DNA from 2 places in the Micromonospora sp. NPDC049275 genome. Region 1 is predicted to be linked to the other one. Evidence: riboswitches for the same ligand, from Rfam matches in the RefSeq annotation. Region 1 holds a riboswitch; the other holds the start of a gene.
The links. A riboswitch is a leader RNA that binds a small molecule or an ion and turns the genes downstream of it on or off. The one in region 1 is predicted to bind thiamine pyrophosphate.
Positions count from the first base shown of each region.

Region 1 (8,555 bases):
CACGTCGATCCGCAACGCGCCACCGGTGACCCGGTAACCGTTCGGGTCCTCCCGGGTCACGGCGTCCCACCGGCACTTGTCCAGCGAGTCACCCGTGAACTCGTCCGACGGGTCGACCGGGCCGGCCGGTGCGTCCGGCGTGACCACGAACGAGTCGAACGCGGCGTCGACCACTGGCGCCTCGGTGCCTCCGTTGAGCGCGAAGACCCCGATCCGCGGGTTGGTGATGCCGGCGAGCGCGGCCGAACGGCCGACCGGGGTGAACGTCTGGCCGTCGCCCGAGGCGGACGCGGTCAGGTTCGTCCCGTCGCTGGTGATCCGCAGGTACACGGTGTCACCCGCCGGTGCGTTGGTGGCGTCGGCGGCGTCGTTGCGCGGCGTGGCGGCCGTCTCCCGGATGAACTCCACCCGGCGGCTGCCGTTGTAGAGCAGGTCCACCTTGGCGTAGTTGTCGTCGTCGCCGTACACCAGCAGGCCCGCCTGCTGGTAGTTGGCCGTCACCGGCAGAGTGACCTTGGTGGTCATCTCCCAGGCGCCGGTCGGCGCCGCCTGGAGCACCAGGTTGGTGGCGTCGTTGCGTGCGCCGTAGAGGTCGCCCACCCCGGTGGGCAGCCGCAGCGCGCCATCCGACACCGAGTAGAGCTGGTTCTCCCGGACCACGCTGGTCCACCGGCCCTTGTCGAGGCTGGTGCCGTTGAAGTCGTCCGAACGCGCCCCGAAGCAGGACGTGTCCGGTGCGTTCACCCGCACCGGCACCGTGGCGTACGACTTGGCGCCCTTGCCGTCGGTCACCGTGAGGGTGGCCGTGAAGGCACCCACGCTCGTGTACGTGTGGCTGGCGTCCAGGGTGGACGCCGTGCCGCCGTCACCAAAGTCCCAGGCGTACGTCAGCGGGGTGTCGCCCTCGGCGTCGGTGGCCGTGCCGTCGAACTCGACGGTGACCGGCGCGGTGCCGGTGGCCGGGGTCGCGGTGGCGGTGACCACCGGCGGCCCGTTCTCGGTGACGCCGCGGCCGACGAAGTCCATCCAGTTGACGTTGAACAGCGAACCCGTTCCGCCGTTCGGATCGCGGGCCACGAAGTACAGCGATCCGCTCGCGGCACCCGTCACAGGCGCGCTCACGTCGGTGTACGTCTGCCACGCGCCGGTCGTCGGAACGGTGGCCGTGGCCACTACCGGTCCGTCGACTGCGCCCGCGTGGACCTCGATCCGACCGCCGGCGGCAGCCGAGGCGGCCCGGAACCGGATCTCGGTGATGTTCGTCAGGTCCGCCGGGACGACCGACCACCAGTCGCCGTCCTCGATGAACGCGATGCTCTGGCCGCCACCGGCGGTGTCGGCCCCGGCCTCGCGCTGCACGCCTGCGTCTCCGCCGCCGGTGCCGCCCGGCACCCGCCCGGTGGCCGTGAAGTACTCGGCCTGCTTCTGCTTGGGCTGCAGGATCTCGATGTCCCGGCCGGTGAGCGCGCCCGCGCCGCCGGCACCACCGTCGTCGGTGTAGGTGGCCTCGAAGACCGCGAAGACGTTCGCCTCGGCGCCGTGCCCGGAGGCGAGCGACGTCTGGACCGTGCCGGTGCAGCCGGTGTGCTGCTCCAGCGGGTGGGCGTGCTCGTCGTGACCGAGCAGCACCTGGAGGTTCACCCGGTCGCAGTCGATCTGCCCGTCCTCGGGGTCGGTCACCTTGACCGTGTAGCGGACCTGGTCACCCCAGTTGAAGAAACCACCGTCCGGCGGGAACTCGATGCTCACCGTCGGTGCGGTGTTGCCCACGGTGACCGGCACGTTGGCCACCGCGGTACGGCCCTTCGGGTTGGTCACGGTGAGCTGGGCGGTGTAGTTCCCCGCCGTGGCGTACGTGTGCGTCGGGTTGGCCTCGGTGGAGGTCTGCCCGTCGCCGAAGGTCCAGGAGTAGGTGAGCGCGCCGCCGTCCGGGTCCCGGGAGCCGGCGCTGGAGAAGGTGACAGTCAGCGGCGCCGGCCCCGAGGTCGGGTTGGCGGCCGCCGCGGCGATCGGTGCGAGGTCACCGGCGGTGTAGTCGATCCGGTAGATGCCGGAGTCGTCGTTGTTGCCGCCGAACCCGGTGCCCCACTCGATCAGGTAGAGCGCGCCGTCCGGACCGAACTCGAAGTCCATCGGCCGGATCATCTTCATGCCGGTGAGCAGCTGGTTGATGTCCACCAACGACTTGCCGTCGGCGGTCATCTGCATCGTGTACATCTTGTTCTGGTTCCACTCGCCGAGCAGCGCCTTGCCGTCGTAGTAGGCCGGCCACTTGCGGGGGGAGTCGAGGTCGGCGTCGTAGCGGTAGGCCGGGCCGCCCATCGGGGCGCCACCGCCACCGATCTCCGGGTACCGCGCGTCACCGGCGTAGCCGTAGTCGACGGTGGCCGGGACGACAGGCGGGAGGTTGGTCAGGCCCGTGTTGTTGGGCGAGTTGTTCACCGGCGCGGCGCAGTCGAACTTCGGGCCGCTCGGGCCGGACGGGAACGTGTAGTCGTTGTACGCCTCGTTCGTCCCGGTGCAGTACGGCCAGCCGTAGTTGCCGGGGGTGACGACGTTCCACTCGACCAGGCCACGGGGGCCCCGGTCCGGGTTGTTCGCGTTGGCGTCCGGCCCGTAGTCCCCGACGTACAGCGTGTCGGTCTTCGGGTCGGTGCCGATGCGGAACGGGTTGCGGAAGCCCATCGCGTAGATCTCGGGACGGGTCTTCGCGGTGCCCGGCGCGAAGAGGTTGCCCGTCGGAACGGAGTACGTCCCGTCGTCCTCCGGGTGGATCCGGATCACCTTGCCGCGCAGGTCGTTCGTGTTCGCGGAGGTGCGCTGCGAGTCGTAGTCCTGACGGCCCGCCCGCTCGTCCAGCGGCGCGTACGCGTTCGACTCGAACGGGTTGGTGTTGTCGCCGGTGGCCAGGTAGAGGTTGCCGGCGCTGTCGAAGGTCATGCTGCCGCCCGCGTGGCAGCAGGTGTTGCGCTGGGTGTCGACCCGCAGCACCTGCTTCTCGCTCGCCGGGTCGATGGTGTCGCCGGTCACCGTGAACCGGGACAGCAGGTTGCGCGTGACGCCGTCGTTCGGGGCGTAGTAGAGATACACCCACTTGTTGGTGGCGAAGTCCGGGTCGAGCCGGATGCCGATGAGGCCGTCCTCGTTGCCGGTGAAGACGTCCAGGTCGACGGCGGTGACGGTGCTACCGGTGTCCGGCTTGATGATCTGCACCCGGCCGTCGCGCTCGATGTAGAAGACCCGGCCGTCGGGCGCGATGTCCAGCTCCATCGGATTACTGGTGTTGCTGTCCAGGGTGATCTTCTCGAAGCTGGAGGTCTTCGAGGCGCCGCAGTCGGCGTCGACCACGCCGGCCGCCGTCTGGATGCCGCCGAGCAGGTGCTTGAGGAACTCGGGCTCGGCGTACGACTCCCGGGTGTGCCCGCCGCCCGTGTACCAGGAGCGGCCACCGTCGAAGTCCTGGCACCACGCGGTCGGGTGGTCGGCGCCCATCGCGCCGGCGCCCGGGGTGTAGCTCTTCTCGTCCAGGCTGGCCAGCACGTGCACGTCCGGCCGGGGGTTGGTCTGGAAGTTGTACCACTCGTCGAACCGGGACCAGCGGTCCGGCAGTCCGGCGGTGGACGGGTGGGCGTGGTCCTCCACCTTGACGGTGGCCTGCTGGTTCTGGGGGTGGTTGGCGAAGTACGCGCCGACCAGGTCGCCGTACCAGGCCCAGCTGTACTCGGTGTCCGAGGCGGCGTGGACGCCTGCGTAACCGCCGCCGGCCTTCACGTACCGCTCGAAGGCCGCCTGCTGGTCGGCGTCGAGGACGTCACCGGTGGTGGAGAGCCAGATCACGGCCTTGTACTTGGCGAGGTTGGCGTCGTTGAACGCGGCGCCGTCCTCGGTGGTGTCCACAGTGAATCCGTTGGCCGCGCCGAGTTGCTGGATGGCGGCGATGCCGGTGGGGATGGCGTCGTGCCGGAAGCCGGCGGTCTTCGAGAAGACCAGGACGGAGTAGGGGTCGGCCGCTGCGGCCTTCGGCGCCTTCGGCGCCACTTGGGAGAGCGGAGCCGCGACAGGCACGTCTCGCGCGGGGATCTGCGCTCCGGCCGGAGCGGCCTGCGCCGGCGACCCGAGCAGGGTCGTCGAGGCGAGTGCTAGGGAGAGCAGGGTAGCGGTGAGGGGTAAACGGGCACGACGAGAACGGGACACGCCGCCTCCAATGTCGCGGTGGACAGGAATCGCGGGGGCCGGCTCGCCGAAGACCGTCCCGGATGGAGCCGGTGGGGACGCCGTGCCAGGGCGTCCACGCCGGCATTTTGTCGAATCGCTGAACAAATTAATTCTGGTGTATCGATGTCGGGCAAGATGCCGGCGGGTAACGGTTCTGCAACGGCGGGCGACATTCCGAACAGGACCGGAGAAAGTGCCCAACTGATTCCGCCGCGTCCCCCTCCCTTGGCAGACCCACGGAACTGTCGTACGGTGACACGCAAGTAACCCACGGGAGCCCGGTGTACCGGGCTGAGAGGGGGGCTGACAGCCCCCGACCGTCGAACCTGATCCGGGTAATGCCGGCGCAGGGAGGAGCGTTGCCGTGCCGTCCCTTGGACGACTGCATCTGATCACCGACACCCGACCCGGGCGCGATCCACTCACAGTGGTCCGGGCCGCCCTCGCGACGGCCCGCGCCGACCTCGTCGTGCAGGTCCGGGTGGAGGACTCCGCGACCGACCGCGAGGCGTACGACCTGGCCGGCCGGGTGCTGGCGCTCTGCGCCCCGTACGGAGCGACCTGCCTGGTCAACGACCGGCTGCACGTGGCGCTCGCGGTGGGCGCCGCCGGCGGGCACGTCGGAGCGGACGACCTGCCGGTCGCCGCCGCCCGGCACGTGCTCGGCCCGACCGGCGTGCTCGGCGCCACCGCACGCGCACCGCAGACGGCGGTCGCGGCTGTCGCCGCCGGGGCCACCTACCTGGGCGTCGGCCCGTGCCACGCCACCACCACCAAGGACGGTCTGCCGGATCCCATCGGGCCCACCGGTGTACGCGCCGTCGCCGACGCCGTCGACGTGCCGGTCATCGCGATCGGCGGGGTGACCGCCGACCGGGTGCCGGCGCTGCGGGCCGCCGGGGCGTACGGGGTGGCGGTGGTCGGTGCGCTCTCCGCCGCCGCCGACCCGGCCGGCGCCACCGCCGAACTGCTCCGGGCCCTGGCGTGACGGGATCGGCCGCCCCCGCCGTCGACGTGGCGGTGGTGGGCGCGGGGCCGATCGGGCTCGCGATCGCCTGGCGCTGCGCCACGCGCGGACTACGGGTGGCGGTGCACGACCCGGCCCCCGGGTCGGGGGCGTCGGCAGTCGCCGCCGGAATGCTCTCCCCGGTCGCCGAGGCGTACTTCGGTGAGCGGCGGCTGACCGAGCTGCTGGTGGCGTCCGCCGCCCGCTGGCCCGGGTTCGCCGCCGAACTGACCGAGGCGAGCGGCACCGAGATCGGCTACCGGACCGAGGGCACCCTGATGGTTGGGCTGACCGGCGACGACCTGGCCGAGGCGCGCCGGCTGTGGGCGTACCAACAGGGGTTGGGTCTGCCGGTGACCCCGCTGCGCCCCAGCGAGCTGCGCGACCGCGAACCGGCGCTCGCCCCTCGGGTGCGCGGCGGCGCGTTCGCGCCCACCGACCACCAGGTCGACCCCCGGCTGCTGGTGCCGGCACTGCGCACGGCCGCACAGCGGGCCGGCGCGGCGTTCGTGCCGCGGCCGGTCCGGAGGCTGTCCGATGTGGATGCGCGACGCACCGTGGTCGCCGCCGGTTGCGGGGCCGCCGCCCTCACCGGCCTGCCCGTGCGGCCGGTGAAGGGCCAGATCCTGCGGCTGCGCGCGCCCGACGGCGTCGCGCCGGGCTTCCGGCACGTGATCCGGGGGTACGCCGACGGCGAGCACGTGTACCTGGTGCCCCGCGCCGACGGCGAGGTGGTCCTCGGCGCGACCGTCGAGGAGCGCTCCGACACCACTGTCACCGCCGGCGCCGTGCAGCGGCTGCTGCGTGCCGGCGTCGACCTGCTGCCCGAGCTGAGCGAGTACGACCTGGTCGAGGCGGTCGCCGGTCTGCGGCCCGGCACTCCGGACAACGCGCCGATCCTCGGGCCGCTGCCCGGTCGGCTGGATGTGCTGGTCGCCACCGGTCACCACCGGCACGGCATCGTGCTCACCCCGATCACCGCCGAGACGATCGCCGACCTGGTGACCACAGGCGTGCCCGACCCGCTGCTCGCACCCTTTCGCGCCGACCGTTTCGGCGCTGCCGCGTTGGGCGGAACTGGACGGACGACCGAGGAGGACCTGTGGAGTTGACGGTGAACGGGACCGGGCGCAGCTTCCCCGGCGGCGCGTCGGTGGCCGACGTCGTCAGTGACGTCGCCCCGCACCAGCGTGGCGTCGCGGTCGCGGTCAACGGCGAGGTGGTGCCCCGGGCCGGCTGGCCGGTCACTGTGCTGCGCGACGGCGACCGCGTCGAGGTGCTCACCGCCGCGCAGGGCGGGTGAGCGGCGTGTCGTTCGACCTGGGTGGGGTGGCCTTCACGTCGCGGCTGATCCTCGGCACCGGCGGCGCCGCGAACCTGCACGTTCTGGAACAGGCGATCCGGGCGTCCGGCACGGAGCTGGTCACGCTCGCGCTGCGCCGGGTGGACACCGCTCCGGGCACCGCCGGAGGGCTGCTCGACCTGCTGGACCGGTGCGGGGTGCGGCTGCTGCCGAACACCGCCGGCTGCCACACCGCCACCGAGGCGGTGAAGGTGGCCCGGCTGGCGCGCGACGCGTTCGACACCGACTGGGTCAAGCTGGAGGTGATCGGCGACGAACGGACGCTGCTGCCCGATGGCGTGGAACTGCTCCGCGCCGCCGAGGAGCTGGTCGCCGACGGCTTCACCGTTTTGCCGTACACAAGTGACGACCCGGTGCTCGCCCGCCGCCTCGCCGATGTGGGCTGCGCCGCGGTGATGCCGGCCGGCGCGCCGATCGGCTCGGGGCTCGGCATCGGCAACCCGCACCACATCCGGCTGATCCGTCAGGGCGTGGACGTGCCCGTGATCCTGGACGCCGGCATCGGCACGGCTTCCGACGCGGCCCTGGCCATGGAGCTGGGCTGCGACGCGGTCCTGCTGGCCAGCGCGGTGACCCGGGCCGCTGACCCGGTGGCGATGGCGACGGCGATGCGGTACGCGGTCGAGGCCGGTCGGCTGGCCGCCGGTGCGGGTCGGATCGCCCGTCGCTTCCACGCCCTCGGATCCACCCCCGACGAGGGAAGACCAGACCTGTGACCGGGCGGACGGGCTCGGCGGCGCCGACGGGCTCAGTGACTCCAGATCTTGGTACGAAACGGCCCTCGGAGGGGCGCTTTCTCACCAAGATCTCGGCGATCCGGGGGATCGTCGTGCTGACCGGCCGCCGGCAGGCACGGCGACCACTTGTGGACGTCGTGGCGGCCGCCGTGGCCGGGGGAGTGCGCGCCGTTCTGCTGCGCGAGAAGGACCTGCCCCGAGCGGAGCGTGCCGCCCTCGCCGCCGACCTGCGCCCGATCCTCACGGAGGCGGGCGGGACGTTGATCGTGGCCGGGCCGGATCCGCTCGACGGCGACGCCGTGCACCTGCCGGCCGCCGGCCCCTACCCGCCACCGCGATGCGGCCTCGTCGGCCGCTCCTGCCACGACGAGGCGGAGTTGCTCCGACTCACCAGCGAGGACTACGCGACCCTGTCGCCCGTCTTCCCGAGCCGCAGCAAACCCGGCTATGGCCCACCCCTGCGACCCGACGGTCTCGCGAGCCTGATCCGGCGTAGCCCCGTGCCCGTCCTGGCGCTCGGCGGCATAGAAACCCCGCACCACGTAACCGCCTGTGTAGGGGCGGGAGCCACCGGAGTAGCAGTACTGGGCGCACTCATGCGAGCCACCGATCCCGCCGAAACAGCAGCCAAACTACGCAGCGCTTTCCAAGAGTCGGTCACCCCGAAGCCGCCCGAAAGCTGGCACGGGCGCATGAATGTCTCGCAGCCCTCAGCCGCAACCGAGGAAAGCCCGTGACCCCAAAGACCATCCTCACCATCGCCGGCTCCGACTCCGGCGGCGGCGCTGGCATCCAGGCCGACCTGAAGGTCTTCGCGGCGCTCGGGGCGTACGGCACCAGCGTCCTCACGGCGGTCACCGCGCAGAACACCCGGGGCGTCGACGCCGTCCTGCCGCTGCCGCCGCGCACGGTCACCGAGCAGTTGGACAGCGTCCTCGCCGACTTCACAGTGAGCGCGGTCAAGACGGGAATGCTCGGCACTCCCGCCGTCGCCGACGCGGTGGCCCAGGCCGCCCGGGACGGCCGGCTGCCCCACCTCGTCGTCGATCCGGTGCTGGTCGCCACGAGCGGCCACCGGCTCGGCGTGGTGGGCGCGGTGGAGCGGCTGCTTCCGTACGCCCGGGTGGCGACGCCGAACTGCGCGGAGGCCGCGGCCATCACCGGACGCGGAGTGGACGACGTGGCGGGGATGGTCGTCGCCGCGGAGGCGCTTGCCGCCGGCGGCCCGGAGTAC
Region 1 covers NZ_JBICSN010000015.1:36,825-45,379, forward strand. The annotation lists gene ACGFIE_RS29215 (ThuA domain-containing protein) at 1-4,194, opposite strand, end outside; TPP riboswitch at 4,476-4,585, shown strand; gene thiE (thiamine phosphate synthase) at 4,580-5,203, shown strand; gene thiO (glycine oxidase ThiO) at 5,200-6,333, shown strand; gene thiS (sulfur carrier protein ThiS) at 6,324-6,524, shown strand; gene ACGFIE_RS29235 (thiazole synthase) at 6,521-7,300, shown strand; gene ACGFIE_RS29240 (thiamine phosphate synthase) at 7,390-8,058, shown strand; gene thiD (bifunctional hydroxymethylpyrimidine kinase/phosphomethylpyrimidine kinase) at 8,055-8,555, shown strand, end outside.

Region 2 (8,555 bases), on a different contig from region 1:
GGGCGGCAAGGTCCGGCGGGTGCCGCTTGTCGGCGACGAGCTGACCGCACCCTTCCAGCGGGCCGCCGACGCCGCCCGAGGTCTCGCCGACGCCGGCCGCGACCAGCAGCACCTGGTCGACCAACTCGCCCTCGCCCTCACCATCGCGGTGCTGATCTTCCCGCTCGGCCTGGTGCTGTTCGGATGGCTGCCGCTGCGGCTGCGCTGGATGCGCCGGGCCGGATCGGCCGCGAAGCTGGCCGCCGGACCGGCCGGACGGGACCTGCTCGCGCTGCGCGCGCTCGCCACCCAGCCGCTGGGCCGGCTGGCCCGGATCGCACCGGACGTGGCCGAGGCGTGGCGGCGCGGCGACGACGCGACAGTCGACGCGCTGGCCGCGTTGGAGCTGCGCCAACTCGGCCTACGCAGCCGGGGCAGGTGAGGTCGGCGCGTCCCGTTCGGGCGCCGCTGGTCAGCCGCCCTTGCCATGATCAGGTGATGAAAAGTAGGTCTGAGAGCCGCTTCTGACCTACTTTCCATCTCCTGATCAACGGACACCGCCGTACCGCCCCGCGCGAGCATGTCCGTCGGCACGCCCACCGCGCCACTTCCGGCCTGCGCAGCCGGGGCCGCTAGGGTCTTCGGGTGTTCTACTTCCTGATCGTCATCGCCGTGCTGCTGCTCGGCTACGCCGCCGTCCTGGTCTCCTTCGTGCGCAAGGGCAAGAAGATCCCACCGGCGGCATACCTGGCCCTGGCCGGGCTCAACGGCCTGATCCTGGCGGGTGTGCTGGCCTGGGCGGTCTCCCGCTGACCAACCGACGTCGCACCCGTCACGGCCTCGGCGGGATGCGGCGGCGGACGTCCTCGGCGGTGGACGGGCCGGGCGACCAGCGGGCCACCCAGGGCAACTCCTCGGACGGGGTGACGACGCCCTCCTCCAGGCCCGCGTAGCGGCCGGCGAGGATCCGCTTGGCGGCGGCCGTGTCGACGGAGTCGGTGTTGTCCCACAGAGCGGCGAACAGCGCGTCCACCCGGACTCGGGCCTGCCGGCAGAACAGGTCGGCCAGCTCGACGTTCTCCGGCCGCGTGTCGCGCTCGGCGGACGCCCGGACACAGACGGCGGACATCGCGAACAATTCCGCGCCGATGTCCACCACACGCCCGAGGAACGCCTGCTTGCGCTCCATCTTTCCCTGCCAGCGGGACATCGCGTAGAACGTCGACCGGGCCAGCTTGCGCGACGACCGCTCCACCTGGCGCAGGTGCGCGGCCAGGGGGCCGAACTCGGCGTACGCCGACGGGCTCTGGCCCCTGCCGACCGCGAGGGTGGGCAGCCACCTCGCGTAGAACGCGCCCGCTCTTGCGCCGGCGCGGGCCTTGCGGCCGAGCCCCGCCTCCGGGTCGATGATGTCGCCGGCCACCGACAGGTGGGCGTCGACCGCCTCGCGGGCGATCAGCAGATGCATGATCTCGGTCGAGCCCTCGAAGATCCGGTTGATCCGCAGGTCCCGGAGCACCTGCTCGACGTTGGCCGGACGTTCGCCGCGAGCGGCCAGCGAGTCGGCAGTCTCGTAGCCACGCCCGCCCCGGATCTGGATGAGCTCGTCGGCGATCTTCCAGGCCATCTCGCTGGCGTACAGCTTGACCAGCGCCGCCTCGATCCGGATGTCGTTGCGGTCGTCGTCGGCGAGCAGGCAGCAGAGGTCGAGCATGGTCTCCATGCCGTACGTGGTGGCGGCGATGAAGGAGAGCTTCTGGGCGACCGCCTCGTGCTCGCCCACCGGCCGACCCCACTGGACCCGGTCGGCGGCCCATCCGCGTGCCACGTTCAACGACCACTTGCCGGCGCCCACGCACATGGCCGGCAGCGAGAGCCGACCGGTGTTCAGCGTGGTCAGGGCGATCTTGAGCCCCTTGCCCTCACCACCGATGACGTTCTCCGCCGGCACGAACACGTCGTGGAACCGGGTCAGGCTGTTTTCCAGGCCGCGGAGGCCGACGAACTCGTTGCGCCGTTCCACTGTGATGCCCGCGCTGTCGCCGTCCACCACGAACGCGGTGATCCCGCCGCGCCGACCCTCGGCGGCCGGCACCCGGGCCATCACGACCAGCAGGGTGGCGACGATGCCGTTGGTGGCCCAGAGCTTCACACCGTTGAGCCGGTAGCCGGTGCCGTCCTCGGTCGGCTCTGCGGTGGTGGCGAGCCGGGCCGGGTCGGAGCCGACGTCGGGCTCGGTGAGCAGGAACGCGGAGACCTCCCCGGCGGCGAGTCGGGGCAGGAAGCGCTGCTTCTGCTCGGCGGTGCCGAACATCTTCAGCGGCTGCGGCACACCTATCGACTGGTGGGCCGAGAGCAGCGCGCCGATCGCCGGGCTGACCGAGCCGGCCAGCATCAGCGCGCGGCAGTAGTGCAGGTTGCTCAGCCCGAGGCCGCCGTACTTCCGATCGATCTTCATGCCGAACGCGCCGAGGTCGGCCAGCCCGTGGAACACGGAGTCCGGAATCGAGGCTTCCCGCTCGATGGCCGCGCCGTCCACCTCGGAGGTGAGGAAGTCGCGGAACCGGCCGAGGAACTCCTCGGCGCGGGCCACGTCGTCCGGGTCGGAGGTGGGCCAGGGGTCGATCAGGTCGAGCCGGAACCGCCCGAGGAACAGCTCCTTGCCGAAGCTGGGCCGGTCCCAGGCGGACTCCCGGGCGGCCTCGGCGACCTGCCGGGCCTCCTTCTCCGAGACCTGCCCGGCCTCGGTGGGCAGCGGGGCGGCGGCGCCGGCGGTGTCGGCCGCGGATTCGGAGTCGGGGCCGTCCGGTGCCGGTCGGCCGTTCTGCGTCGTGGTCACGGCTGCCCCCTCGAAGCTCGGTGCGGCTGCGGCTGTTGCGCGTCCCCCGGCCGCCCGGCCGGACCGGCGCGGACCGCGTCGACGTGCGTGACTACCGTCACGCTACCCCCGGTTGTTACCCAGGGGTAGCGGTGCGGGCGGATCGACGTGCTCAGCGACCGCCGGCCGCATCCGGGTCGTCATCCTCGTCGTCGATGTCGTCGTCGCCCCAGTTGCGTCGGGCGAACGGCAGGATCACCCAGAACGCGAGGAACCAGAGCCCGGCCACCGCGCTGAGCACGAAGGCGATCGGCCGGTCCAGCACGAAGTCGGTGATCAGCAGCACCGCGCTGACCATCGCGATCAGCATGAAGGCGAGGCCGCCGGTGGCCATCCGGTGCGCGAACCGCACCAGCTCCGGCTTGCGCCCCTGGCGGAACAACGCCCGGTGGAACGCCACCGGCGAGATGATCAGCGCGGTGGCGGCGGCCGCGGCGAGCAGCGCGACGATGTAGACGTCCCGCTGGAACTCGCTGGTCCGGGTGAAGCCGTTGCTGAACGGAAGGGTGAGCAGGAAGGCGAAGAGGATCTGCACACCGGTCTGGGCGACCCGCAGCTCCTGCAACAGGTCGGCGAAGTTGCGTTGCCAACGCTGCTTCTCTGTCTCCTTGGACACGCGCTACCTCCGGTCAGACGCTACTGCCGACGGTCCCGGCCGCCGGCAGCAACGCCAATGCCCCCCACGACCGAGCGCGAAACGGGTTCACGACACGTCCCGGCCATCCGCCGGTCACCCGCCGGCCATCGCCCGGTCGCCGCGCCGCCGCCGCCCGCGCCACGCCGCCGTCATGCCGCTGGCCGCGCCATCCACGCCGCCCGCGCCTGCCGCCCGGTGTCAGGAGCCGCGGCGGATCCGGCCGGCGTACCGGGCCTCCAGCGCGTTGTTGTGCGCGTCGCCGTCCGGGATGTTCGCCGACAGGTAGACCGGAGGCCGCTCCCCCACCGCCAGCAACCGGGCGACCACCTCCACGGTGATCTGCTGCGCCAGCAGCGCCGCCGTGATCGACGAGACCGCGCCGACCGCGCCACCGCCGGGCAGCGGCAGCGTCGCATCGCCGTACGGCGCGCCGTTGTCGAGCACCACGTCGGCGAGATCGGCCAGCTTGCGCCCGGACGGGTGGCGGGACGTCATCCGCCCGGAGTGCTGCGCCGAGGTGATCGCCACCAGCGGGTGACCATGCTCCTTGACCAGCGTGGCGAACTCGACCATCGCGCCGTTGACCCCTGAGTTCGACGCGAGCACGAAGACGTCGGCGGGCCGTACGGGGGCCAACTCCCAGAGCCGGTGCGCCACCTCCGGATCCCGCTCCAGCAGCGGTCCGAGACGCTCGGCCGGTTCGCCGCCCAGCAGCACCAGGTCACGCAGCGCGATCCGGTTGGTGGGCACCAGGCCACCCGCCCGCCCGGCGATCTCCATGGCCAGGGCCTCGGAGTGCCCGGTGCCGAAGGCGTGCACCACCCCGTCGGCGCGCACCGCTTCCGCGATCAGATCGGCGGCCCGCCCCACCGCCTCCCGCTGGCTGGCGGACACCCGGCCGATCGTCTCGGTCACCACTGCCAGGTAGTCCTCGGCGCTCACACTCATAGATCCTCCGTCGTCCGGTTGCGGGCCATCCACTGCACCGCGAAGTCGACAGCCGCCCGCTGGCGTACCAACCTCCCCGTCCCGGCGCCGACCGGGCCGGAGCGCACCGCCCCGGTGGCCTCCAGGTCTTCGCCCAACGCGCCGAAGTCGCTCGCGTCGAGCCGGACATCCTGCCACCACACCCACTCGCGGCCGCCGTCGGCCGTACGCACCGCCGCGCCCAGTCGCTCGCGGACCAGCGCCGGGAGGCGATATTCGGCCAGGTGCAGCGAGGTGTTGACGGTGTGGTCCACCCCGAGCAGCAGCACGTCGGCGTCCAGGTCGTAGAGCCGGGCCAGCGGCGAGCCCGCACCGAGCATGTCGGCCAGGCCGTGCCCGGTGACCACCTGCTCGGCCGTCGGCCCGAGCGCGGCGAACGACACGTGGGGATGCGCGCTGCGCAGCGCCGCGGGCCAGCAGCGGACCGTCTCGGCGAACACACCCATGTGCCGACTCGGCGTGACCGCCGGGTCGTAGCCCGGCATCTCGGCGCGGATCAGCGGCCACCAGTCCACCGGCACCGGCGGGTTGCGCCACTGCGCCGGGTCACTGTTGTCGGGGGTGTGGGTGGGCACCACGATCGTGCCGTCCGGGCCGAGCGCGTCGCGCAGGGCGAGCACCAGCGCCTGCGGCCCACCGCAGACGAAGCCCAGCGAGCGCATCCCGGCGTGCACAAGCACCGTCGAGCCGGGGCGTACACCCAGTAGGCGCAGCTGCGCGGCGAGCGCGCGGCGGGTGCCCAGCCCGTCGGCGGGCGTCGTCACGGCGCGTCTCCTCCCGGCGCTCGTCGGCCCGGCACGGCTCAGGCCGTCCCGGCGACCCGGGCCAGGACCGCCTCGGCCAGCGCGGCGGGCGCGGCGTCCGGGATCCAGTGGGTCACCCCGGGCAGCGGTACGAAGCGGTAGTCACCAGTGACGTTTGCGGCGCACGCCTCGGCGGCGGTACGCCCGATGGCGATGTCCCGGTCGCTCCACACGTAGGTGGTGGGCACGGCGACCGGACCGACGCCGGCCAGGTCGGCGCGGGACATGGCCCGGTACCAGTTCAGGGCGGCGGTGAGCGCACCCGGCTCCCGCATCGGATCGGCGTAACGGTTCACCCGGGAGGCGTCGCCCACCCCGCCGAGCATCCTGCGCAGCGCCGTCGCGTGCCACGCCAGCAGCACCTTCTCGGCCTTGCCCGGCTTGCGGAACAGCGCGATGTACGAGGAGCGGGCCTTCTGCTCGGTGTCGCTGCCGAGGGCGTGCGCCATGGCCGCCGGGTGCGGCACGGACACCGCCGTCAACGTACGGACCCGATCCGGGTGCGCGGCGGCCACCGCCCAGGCCACGATCGCGCCCCAGTCGTGGCCGACGAGGTGGACGGCGTCCACACCGAGCGCGTCGAGCACGGCCACCGCGTCGGCGACCAGTTCGGGGATCCGGTACGCGGCCACCGCTTCCGGCCGGGCGCTCGGCGAGTAGCCCCGCTGGTCCAGCGCGTACGTGCGCAGCCCGGCCGCGTGCAGTGCCGGCACGACCTCGTCCCACTCGCCGCTGTGCTGCGGGAAGCCGTGCAGCAGCAGGACGGGAACGCCGTCGGACGGGCCGCCGGTGCGTACCTCGAATGTGAGACCTCGCGCGTCGACCTGCATGATCGTCAGCCTACCCAGCCGCCGCCGCGCCGGTCCGGACGCGCAGGTGACGCGCTGCCCTGCTGGGCCGTTACCCCTGGTCGGTGCTAGCGTCAGCGAGACAACTTCACATCCGACAGGGGAGCGCACAGCGCTGAGAGTGCGGGCACGCCCGCAGACCCTCGAACCTGATCTGGGTAATGCCAGCGCAGGGAGTTCGGTCGACCTCCAGCCGCGCCGTGGGTCCGGTGCCACCGGACGCGCGGCGTGCGTCTTCTCCTGGTTCGTTCCACTGAACTGGGAGCACAGCATGGACAACACCACAAGCCGTTGGCGCACCATCGACATCGTGGTCGCCTCGGTGATCGCGGTCGCCTTCGGCGTCATCTTCTGGGCCTGGGGCCTGGTCTGGAGCGCCACCGAGGGGGCTTTCGCCTTCTTCCCGCCGGCGCAGACGCTGATCTACGGCGTCTGGCTGCTGCCGGCCGTGGTCGGCGGCCTGGTCATCCGCAAGCCCGGCGCCGCGCTCTACTGCGAGACGGTGGCCGCGGTCGTCTCCGCGCTGCTGGGCAGCCAGTGGGCCGGCACGGTGATCCCCCAGGGCATCGTGCAGGGCCTCGGGGCCGAGTTGGCGTTCGCCGCCTTCCGGTACCGGTCGTACCGGCTGCCGACCGCCGTGCTCGCCGGTGCGCTGACGGGTCTCAGCGCGGCGCTGTTCGACTTCTTCGTCTGGAACGTCGACTACGCGCTGGGCGACTACCGCATCCCGTACGCCCTGCTCACCATCGTCAGCTCCACCGTAATCGCCGGTGCGGGGGGTTGGCTGCTCACCCGCGCCCTGGCCAACACCGGCGCCCTGGACCGCTTCCCCGCAGGCCAGAACCGGGCCCTGGTCTAACCCCCCACCCCCACTCCGCGCTGATCATGAGGTTGACGGGCGGATGGATCTTCATAACCACCGTCAACCTCATGATCGACACTGCAGGGTGGAGCCGAGGCCCGGGAGGGGGTGGGTGTGGTGGGGGGCGGGGTTCTGTTGCGGGGGTTCGGGTGGCGGCACGCCGGGCGGCGGGCCTGGGCTCTGCGCGGGGTGGATCTGCGGGTGGAGGCCGGGGAGCGGATTTTGCTGCTCGGGCCATCGGGGGCCGGCAAGAGCACCCTGCTCAGCGCGCTGGCCGGGCTGCTGCCCGAGGATTCCGGCGAGCAGGAGGGCACCGTCGAGATCGACGGGCTCGACCCCCGCAAGGCGCGGGAACGGGTCGGCATCGTCTTCCAGGACCCGCAGAGCCAACTGGTGATGGCGCGCAGCGGCGACGACGTCGCGTTCGGGCTGGAGAACCGGGGCGTGCCGACAGACGAGATCTGGCCCCGGGTCGACGAGGCGCTGCGGCGGGTCGGCTTCCCGTACCCCCGGGACCGGCCGACGGCCGCGCTCTCCGGCGGCGAGCAGCAACGCCTCGCCCTGGCCGGCGCGCTGGCCCTGCGGCCCAGCCTCCTGCTGCTCGACGAGCCGACCGCCAACCTCGACCCGGACGGGGCCGCCCTGGTCCGACGCGCGGTGGCGGGCGCGCTGGACGTCGACACCACACTGATCCTCGTCGAACACCGGGTCGCCGAGGCGCTCCCACTTGTCGACAGGGTGGTCGTCCTGGAGCCCGGCGGCGGCGTCCGCGCGGACGGAACGCCCGACGCGGTCTTCGCCGCGCACGGCGACACCCTCGCCGCCGAGGGCGTCTGGGTGCCCGGTCACCCCATCGCGCCCCGCACGGCCACCGTCGCCCCCGGCGACGTCCTGCTCACCGCCGACCGGCTCGGCCTGCCGCCGCGGCTGGGCCACACCGACCTGGCGGTACGCGCCGGAGAGGCCCTCGCGGTACGCGGACCCAACGGCGCCGGGAAGTCCACCCTGGCGCTGCTGCTCGGCGGCCTGCTCAAACCGGGCGTCGGCCGGGTCACCGCCTCGGTCGAGTTGGCCGGAGCCGACCACCGCGCTCCCCCGCACCGCTGGCGGGCGCCCGCGCTGACCCGGCGGATCGGGTCGGTGTTCCAGGACCCGGAACACCAGTTCGTCACCGGAACAGTCTTCGACGAGTTGGCGCTCGGTCCCCGCCGGACGGGTCAACCCGAGGCGGCCGTCCGGGAGACCGTCGCGGGTCTGCTGGACCGGCTGCGGCTGACCCGACTCGCGGCGGCCAACCCGTACACCCTCTCGGGTGGGGAGGCGCGGCGGCTGAGCGTGGCGACGGCCCTGGCCACCGCGCCCCGCCTGCTGATCTGCGACGAACCGACCTTCGGTCAGGACCGGCGGACCTGGCGGGAGCTTGTCGATCTCCTCGCCGACCTGCGCGACGCCGGCCACGGCGTGGTCGCGGTCACCCACGACCTGGACTTCGTCGCCGCGCTCGCCGACCGGACCGTGACCCTGGAGCGCGGATGATCAGCATCGAGCCGGTCGCCGCGCC
Region 2 covers NZ_JBICSN010000005.1:34,368-42,922, reverse strand. The annotation lists gene ACGFIE_RS17460 (hypothetical protein) at 1-421, shown strand, start outside; gene ACGFIE_RS17455 (hypothetical protein) at 625-792, shown strand; gene ACGFIE_RS17450 (acyl-CoA dehydrogenase family protein) at 812-2,818, opposite strand; gene ACGFIE_RS17445 (DUF6328 family protein) at 2,970-3,473, opposite strand; gene ACGFIE_RS17440 (sugar isomerase domain-containing protein) at 3,693-4,442, opposite strand; gene ACGFIE_RS17435 (aminoglycoside N(3)-acetyltransferase) at 4,439-5,245, opposite strand; gene ACGFIE_RS17430 (alpha/beta fold hydrolase) at 5,284-6,114, opposite strand; TPP riboswitch at 6,222-6,326, shown strand; gene ACGFIE_RS17425 (ECF transporter S component) at 6,404-6,991, shown strand; gene ACGFIE_RS17420 (ABC transporter ATP-binding protein) at 7,109-8,530, shown strand; gene ACGFIE_RS17415 (energy-coupling factor transporter transmembrane component T family protein) at 8,527-8,555, shown strand, end outside.
Region 2: it holds a riboswitch for thiamine pyrophosphate, as region 1 does, so the genes downstream of both, ACGFIE_RS17425 (ECF transporter S component) here and thiE (thiamine phosphate synthase) in region 1, are expected to answer to the same signal.